DNA from 2 places in the Dysgonomonas termitidis genome. Region 1 is predicted to be linked to the other one. Evidence: riboswitches for the same ligand, from Rfam matches in the RefSeq annotation. Region 1 holds a riboswitch; the other holds the start of a gene.
What was found. Region 1 has a riboswitch for cobalamin ahead of ACYQ3L_RS13125 (cysteine-rich CWC family protein). Riboswitches for the same ligand answer to the same signal wherever they lie in the genome.

Region 1 (4,237 bases):
GATTTCATATGAGGTAATTAAGAAGTATGGCAATTGAAACCTCGCAAATCAAATTTGCGGAATCGGAAAAGACGGGGGAACTTATCGGATTTGTATCCCGGCATTCCAAAACAAAGAAACTGAAGGGAGTCCGGGAGAACTCGACATTTGGAAAAAAGATCTGTGTATTATCAGGGGATTTAAAAGGAACAATCATACCCAATATCTTATACGATGTGGAACTTAAAGCGATGCACCGGGGCAATGGATACGTTGTCGTATCGGCCCGGCCCAGGCAATTTAAAGCCCGGATAGAAAAAGTGACCGTACCGAAAGCCATCTACAGGCTGAAAGTCACATTCGGCAACAAGACGGTCTACTTTGACCCGAAGCATGGCAAATCGGATTCAAGCCGTACCCTGGAGGGAGTTCTCGATATATTAGCTTCCCGCGTTGACATAGAGGAGCCGGATTCAGTGCTTGCTGAATTTAAGGAGGAGGGGATAGCGCTTATTAAACAGATGGAAGCCGATGGATTTTTAGTACCGAAGTCGAATAAAAACCAACGGAAATGAAACGTCCATCGAATGGAATAGCTACAGACGCGGCCCATTCCACAAAAAACAAACTGACCCGTTACCGGGGAATCGACCTTAGTACCGGCAGGCAAATCTTCCTGGAGGATTTAGGTAACCAAACGGTGAATATAGGCGAGTTCCTGGGTGTGGTTGCGGCTGTAAAATATATCATCGAAAATGATTTCCATCCCAGGGTTATTTACACAGACAGCATTACGGCTATAACCTGGTTTAACAACAAAAGAACGGCATCAGGGAAGAGAAATACGGAACTGGAGAAAGCCGGGGTCTTTTTGAAAGTGTTTTCTGCAGAAGTAGATAAGATTGATGTATTGCACTGGAAAAATGATTTATGGGGGGAAACTCCGGCGGATTTCGGATGCAAATGATAAGATGTGAATATTGTTAGACCGGTGCTTTCCTGTCTTTCCTGACAGGAAAGCACGCTTATTTTAATGATTACTATGGCAAAGAAAAAATCGGAAATAGATAAACTGGTAAGCTTACCGGAGAAAGAATACCTGGAGCTGCTGGAAGCCCAAATGACTCTCAACGCGTTGAAAATAGCGGGAGTGGAAGAGCTTCCCCTGTATAAGGGTATCAAAAGCATTATAGAAGACGGACGGGTGGAAATACATAATAAGCCCATACAAAAAAGATACAGGTGAAATTAATCTTTATCTTTGTAAGCATCCCGGAACAGAGAAGAAAAAGGGGCCGTATACAAAAACAAATAAAACCGAATGAATAAGAAGCAACTGACAACCCTGGCCGCCAGGAAAGCCGGGGTATCCCAAAAATATATAGCCGACAGCTTAAACCCGGTATTGGAAACTATTATAGAAGTATTGTCCGGAGGGAACAATATCACCATACAAGGTTTCGGGTCATTTCAGGTAAAGACAATGAAGGAACGCAAGTCAAGAAATCCGAAGACAGGAGAGTTGATTGTCCTTCCGGAAAGGAAGGTTGTTAAGTTTAAGCTGGCAAACGGAAACCAGGTAAAATGACCCGCTTTCTATCCTACCTGTACCTGATGCGAATTATTCTTCTAAATTAATTCATATTAATTAGGATTAGTTTTGAAATTTATCCTACCTTTGTCAACTGTTTTGGTGCCACTTTCTGCATTCGTAGATAGTGGTGAAGAGGGAATCAGGTGCAAATCCTGAACAGACCCGCTGCTGTGAGTTCTTAATAGTTTTACACATTCTTATGCCACTGGATAAATCCGGGAAGGCGTGTAAAATGGAACGAGTCAGAAAACCTGCCAGAGCAAATTTTGTCAGGTCTTTTTTGTGTCCTACTTTTTATATTTGGACCTTACTCTTGTAAAGTCTATGTATCCAGAATACAAAAAAGAATTGTCAAAAGGAGTTTTATGAAGATAAAACTGTATATGGTTATTATTGTAAGTCCATAGTATTAAACCATGTCCAAGTATGGTCTCATGTATGAAATAGTACTATACGATACAAATAATTGCTTATATTCAGATAGTTATATCTTTAACTTCTATTGTCAGAAGACCTGCCAAAGTATATATTTTCATCTTTCGCGGAAAAAGATTGAAAAAACGGGAGAATTATCTCTGTATTTAAGCTTTTGTATTTCGAGAACGGGTTGTGTTTTATAGTAACCTTGTGCCCATCGTATCGGTTGGTAGCATAAGTTTATATTATAGGCACTTCTGTCTTGGTTATCATTATATTATAAATCATCTAAAAATAAAAACAATGAAAAAGATATGTAAGAGATGTTCTGCGTCATTCAGTTGCAGGGAGGACAGGATAGAATTATGCAGTTGTCGTAAGGTAAGTCTTGTTATAGGAGTCCGTGATTATATAAAAGATAATTACCGGGACTGCTTGTGTCCCAAGTGTTTACAGGAAGCAAATACTTCCTTCTATGCATTTGATGTAAATCCTAAGTTCCTGAATAAGAACAAAAATGAATGATTTATAAAGAACTATATTACAGGAAAATAGCAAAATCTTGTTTTAAATTTACAATTTATTATAAATTTAGTCATTAATTCGTTTAATTGTATAGGTAAGTTTCCTTAAATTTGAAACTGGAAAGCATTTCAATACTGATTATATTCAGGTTGGAGTAATCGGTTTATGATCTTCTGTTCGTTTTAGCCATATAGCAGAAGATTATAAACTGAAAATTGTGCGGATAATCAAAAAATTATAAATAATAAACAATATCAGACATGCTACAAGAATTTACTCTAGGCGAAGGTAAAGCAATAATCAACTTCACTCTGAAATTTTGCGACACGCGGCAGAAAATACTTAACAGTTATGGATTCCATAGAGTTATAGAAGTCTTTATTCAGAAACTGAAGAAAGATGAAATAATTATCTATGAATATTATATCAAAGAATTCAAGACTGATGAGGAATTTGAAAAAACGCTGATAGAGGCATTTAAATTGCTTACTGTCTGCAATCCTGATGAAGTACAGAATGTGCATGGAAAATATGCTATCTTCTTCAATGATAAAGACTTGTTTATAGAACTGATAGAATTGCTTTATAGCTTCTGGCGCAGGCTTGAGCGATATACTATCGTCCACAACAGTTCGATAGGCAGTGGTTTGCAGAGCGTTCGTTTTATGCAGGCCAACGAATTGTTCAATGAGCTTATCCTTTCGATATACCGCCGTATCGAAGAAACTGTTATCGGTTACCAATATCGTGTTTACCGTCAATTAACAGCAGGCGCGAATGCAGCTCTTACGCTTAGCGATATCAGCTGGAATTGTCCTGTGGAATACAATGGACTGGCTCCTATACCGTTCATTACGGCAGTAATGTTTAATCCTCCGTTTATCTCTTACACCAAACGAAATACGCGTGACGGTATTTTCCAGGAACATAATATAAATCCTATTGAGAATATCGTTCTCAACGAGGACGACTGGTTCCTGTTCCCTGCTAAAGTTGGGAATATGCTGACATTTGTCTATTTCCATAAAGATTTTATGGTTCATGGTTTTGCTTTGGCAAACCTCTTCGAACTGGCAAAAGAAAGCGAATATATCGGTAAAAAACCGGATATTATCTATGTCTTTGGCTATCCGGACGGACATGAAGAAAAACGTACATTCTATTACAAAGATAAAAAGAACGATATCCTTATCGGTTATGCGAACCATTGCGACGATATAGACTATTTCGGGTATATGAAAAAAATGTTGCTCACACTGCATAATGTGAAGCAAATGGAAAAGCACCGCTTGCCGATACATGGGGCGATGGTAAACATTGCACTGAAAAACGGAAAAGAGTCGAATATCATTATTATGGGAGACAGTGGGGCCGGAAAGTCTGAAAGCCTTGAAGCTTTCCGTACGCTGAACGAAAAATATATCCGCCATATGCGTATCATATTTGATGATATGGGCTATCTGAAAAAAGAGACGGATGGCACAATAAAGGGTTATGGAACGGAGATCGGTGCATTTGTCCGTATCGATGACCTCGATCCTATGTATGCTTTCGAGCAATTGGAAAGAGGTATCTACACAAATCCGGACAAGGTTAATGCCCGCATCACGATACCTGCAGCTACATACGATGTTATCATGAAAGGATATAAAGTAGATTATTTCCTCTATGCGAACAACTATACAGAGTCGGATACGAAAATTAAGTTCTTTACCGATCTGG
Region 2 (4,237 bases), 2.1 Mb from region 1:
TTTAATGATTTTCCGACATCGATTAACCGCTGATTGCTGCTACCTCTGAAGATAAGGGATTCATCTTTTAATGATTCAACATATCGCCCGTCTACAAGTACATCTATGTAGGGAAGTATCCGGGATAGCCTTTCCGACCTTATGATTTGTTCATAAATATAGCCCGTGTAGCACCAGATGTTTTTATCTGTTTCGGATTTGATCCTTCGGGCTAGTTCTGTAAACCCTTCTACCTGCATAAAGGGATCGCCTCCCGTAAAAGTTACATTGGAAAACTCGGATTCCTTGAGTTTCTCCAATAAGCTATCAATGGAGTATGCTTTACCATTCCCGATATCCCACGAATGGGGATTGTGGCACCCTTTGCAAAGGTGTGCACACCCGGCGGCATAGATGGCAGTCCGGAATCCGGGGCCATCTACAGTGGTGTCGTGTACGATATCCAGTATCGATATATTGCTATTCATGGACAATACGGTCATTAAGTTCAGCAAGTTTTGCGCTATTCCATCTATCGGTAGTGCCTACCAGATAGCCTGTTATACGTTGCAGGCGGTCTATCTGCATGCTTCCGCAACGGGGGCACTCATTTATTTGTGTAGCGGCATTTTCGTATCCGCATTTCAGGCAACGGTTCCGGTTATGGTTCACCGAGGCGTAGCCGATATTATATTTATCCATCATATCTACAACAGTCATAATAGCTTCTGGATTATGAGTCGCGTCGCCATCCATCTCGACATAAAATATATGTCCTCCACGCGTAAGATCGTGATAGGGAGCCTCTATTTTAGCTTTCCGATGTGCGCTGCATGAATAATATACAGGTACATGATTTGAGTTTGTATAATACTCCCGGTCTGTAATTCCTTCAATAAGTCCGAAATCTTTTTTGTCGCGTCGTGTAAACCGCCCGGCAAGTCCTTCGGCGGGAGTGGCCAGTACGCTATAGTTGTGCTGATATTTATCAGAAAATTCATTTACCCGGTCTCTCATATATGTTATTATTTCCAGACCTAGTTTCTGGGCGGTTTCGTCTTCTCCGTGGTGCTTGCCGGTAAGGGCAACCAAGGCTTCGGCCAGCCCGATGAACCCTATGCCAAGTGTGCCCTGATTGATAACTTTCTCTATTGTATCCTCACCTGCCAGCTGCTCGCAACCTTCCCATAGCACCGACATTAATAACGGGAATTGTTTGGGAGCGGCTGTCTTTTGGAACTCGAAGCGGCGATGCAATTGGAGGGCGGCCAGCCCGAGCATCTGATCCAGTTTCCTGTAAAAGCAGTCGATCCGTTCCTTCTCGTTTTCTATGTTTCTGCATTCCAGAGCAATGCGTACCAGATTGAGTGTAGAGAAAGAAAGATTGCCTCTGCCTACCGATGTTTTCTTTCCAAAACGGTTTTCAAATACGCGGGTACGGCAGCCCATTGTCGCCACTTCATATTCAAAACGGCGGGGATCGTTCTCATTCCATTCTTCATGTTGGTTGAATGTCGCGTCCAGATTCAGAAAGTTAGGGAAGAAACGATGTGCGCTCACCTTGCATGCCAGTTGGTATAAATCGTAATTCCGGTCTGTTGGTAAATAGCTTACTCCCCGCTTCTTTTTCCATATCTGTATCGGGAAAATGGCTGTTACTCCGTTGCCCACGCCTTCATCTGTGCTGATTAACAGTTCCCGCATGATGCATCTTCCTTCGGCAGAAGTATCCGTTCCATAATTAATAGAACTGAATACCACCTGATTGCCTCCCCGGGAGTGTATGGTGTTCATGTTATGGATGAAGGCTTCCATCGACTGGTGTACACGGCTCACTGTACGGTTTATGGCATGTTGGATAATTCTTTCGTCACCATGTAATCCGGTCAGGTCTTTTGATAAGTAATCCTCTATTGGTGTTTCGTAAAGGTGTTTGTAGTCCAGTCCGTTTATCTGTTCCAGCACTTTTATTTCTTCAATAAAACTACGCCTGACAAAAGGTGCCAGATAAAAATCAAAAGCAGGGATGGACTGGCCACCATGCATTTCATTCTGGGCTGTTTCCATGGATATGCAGCCAATCATGCTCGCTGTTTCTATACGTTTGGCAGGACGCGATTCTCCATGTCCGGCATTGAATCCATGCTGAAGTATCTTATCTAATGGGTGCTGTACACAAGTGAGGCTTTTGGTCGGATAATAGTCCTTGTCGTGAATATGTAAATAGTTTTGGCGGACGGCTTCTTTTACTTCCGGCAGCAGCAGATAGTCGTCAACAAAAGGCTTCGTAGTTTCACTCGCGAATTTCATCATCATTCCTGCCGGAGTATCAGCGTTCATGTTGGCATTTTCGCGTGTGATATCGTTCGATTTGGTCTCTATGATTTCGAGGAACATGTCCCGTGTTTTGGCCTTTCGGGCAATGCTGCGCTGGTCGCGGTAAGCGATATATTTTTTAGCTGCTTCTTTCCGTGGGCTTTTCATCAGTTCCACTTCTACCATATCCTGGATTTGCTCTACGGTCATTTGCTCGTTACCCTGGCAAGAGATAAAATCCGTGATGCGTCTTATCAGGGAAGAGTCTTCTCCTTGTTCGGTGTGTAACATGGCTTTGCGGATAGCTGCCATTATCTTTTCTTCATTGAAGCCGACTATGCGTCCGTCTCTTTTTATGACTGTCTGAATCATGGTTGTATTATGTTATGAGTAAAAGAAAGTATTCGACCCGCTTTCGCGTCGTCAATTGTTGATTAATGATACATTGCTTCAATGTAACTGACGGGGATAGAGACCAAAATAGGCGAAGAGAGATTAAAGATGTAAAGTCACCGCATATTCTATTCTATCGCTTTTCTCCCGAAAGCTACGAATGTATACACGGCAGGTCTTCTGACTTATTTCCCGGTTAGGAGCCTTCCCAATGTTCAGTTAACAGTGAGCAGTAAGCAGTTAACAAAATGATAACTGAAACTGATGACCGGTAACTGTCGATCAGTGGCGTGAGGGCCTAACCTTTTCTTGAAATTTACAGCTACGGGGATAGTTCAGGACTTGCACCTGATTCCCTTTTCATCTGATTTTATTTCAGAACCGTATATGGTAACAAAGGTAGATTATTTTTTTATATGGTTTTCAAAAATGAGATTTATTTATTGAAAAATAATGCCAAAGTTTCCCGAAATAAATTCTAAGTTATACAATATTAGATAAATAAAACTTTTATATTGTTGAAAAGTTTCCTAAATTGGATAATTTACGATATTAATTTATCTTTATTCCGGATGATTTGCCGATAACTACAGAAAAAAATATTTTCTCAAAATGTTATTATTTCGATTTTTTATTCCAACTTTGTATCTGATTATTGGTGTTACAAGTCCGCATCTTCGGATAAGTAATGAAAAAGGGAATCAGGTGCAAGTCCTGAACAGACCCGCTGCTGTAACCTCTTTTCAGTGAACAGTTAACAGTCATCAGTTAACATTCATTGATGTTGTTCCGAGCGATACCCAATGCCACTGGTCGACAGATAACTGTCTATCGGGAAGGCTGCACGGAGCAAGAGTGAGTCAGAAGACCTGCCAGTAATAGTATGATTTTGTCTTTCGAGGATTAGAGGCAAGTTGGAGAAGTAAAAATTCATGTTCGGATAAAGCTGGTTTTGTGCAACAGTCAAAGTTGCATTGTGTTGGTTATATATGATAACTAAGATCCCTGCAAGAGCCGCCGACAGAATCACTTATTCTCCCGGAGATTAATTTTATAAAGCAAACAAAATGGAAAATGTTTTGCCGGAGGACAAAGGTATGTCCGCTACAAAATTTGCCGATCTGATTTTGGAGGTCAGTACGATTCTGTTAGAGTCAGGCGCTCACTGTGAACGTATAAACCGGAATGTGCAACGTATTGCCGATACGACTTGTTTTAAGGTGGAGATGCTTCTCTCCTTTACTGCTGTATCGGTAACGGTTACAGATCGTGAAAATCCCGAAAATACAGTAACCGGAAACAAGCGGGTGAGGCATCATGGTGCGCATTTCGGCGTATTGACAAATACCAGTTTGTTAACATGGAAGCTGTTTGAGAATAAAATTTCGTTGGGTGAGCTGGAAAATTGCCTGAATGAGATAAAAGCCGCACCTAAACATCCTGTTTGGCTGATACGCGTTTTTATCGGGGTAGCATGTGGTTGTTTATGTTTGCTTGCCGGAGGCGACTGGATGGACGGAGCTTTTGCCTTTATAGCGTCACTCATGGG

Region 2: linked by a shared signal. The riboswitch ahead of ACYQ3L_RS04665 (anaerobic ribonucleoside triphosphate reductase) and the one ahead of ACYQ3L_RS13125 (cysteine-rich CWC family protein) in region 1 are both predicted to bind cobalamin.

Annotation. Positions count from the first base shown of each region.
Region 1 is NZ_BAAHYD010000002.1:2,150,637-2,154,873, forward strand. It holds gene ACYQ3L_RS13105 (hypothetical protein) at 27-554, shown strand; gene ACYQ3L_RS13110 (ribonuclease H family protein) at 551-946, shown strand; gene ACYQ3L_RS13115 (hypothetical protein) at 1,022-1,225, shown strand; gene ACYQ3L_RS13120 (HU family DNA-binding protein) at 1,301-1,567, shown strand; cobalamin riboswitch at 1,654-1,846, shown strand; gene ACYQ3L_RS13125 (cysteine-rich CWC family protein) at 2,294-2,515, shown strand; gene ACYQ3L_RS13130 (phosphoenolpyruvate carboxykinase (ATP)) at 2,776-4,237, shown strand, end outside.
Region 2 is NZ_BAAHYD010000002.1:54,963-59,199, forward strand. It holds gene nrdG (anaerobic ribonucleoside-triphosphate reductase activating protein) at 1-467, opposite strand, end outside; gene ACYQ3L_RS04665 (anaerobic ribonucleoside triphosphate reductase) at 460-2,667, opposite strand; cobalamin riboswitch at 2,842-3,089, opposite strand; cobalamin riboswitch at 3,328-3,579, shown strand; gene ACYQ3L_RS04670 (threonine/serine exporter family protein) at 3,756-4,237, shown strand, end outside.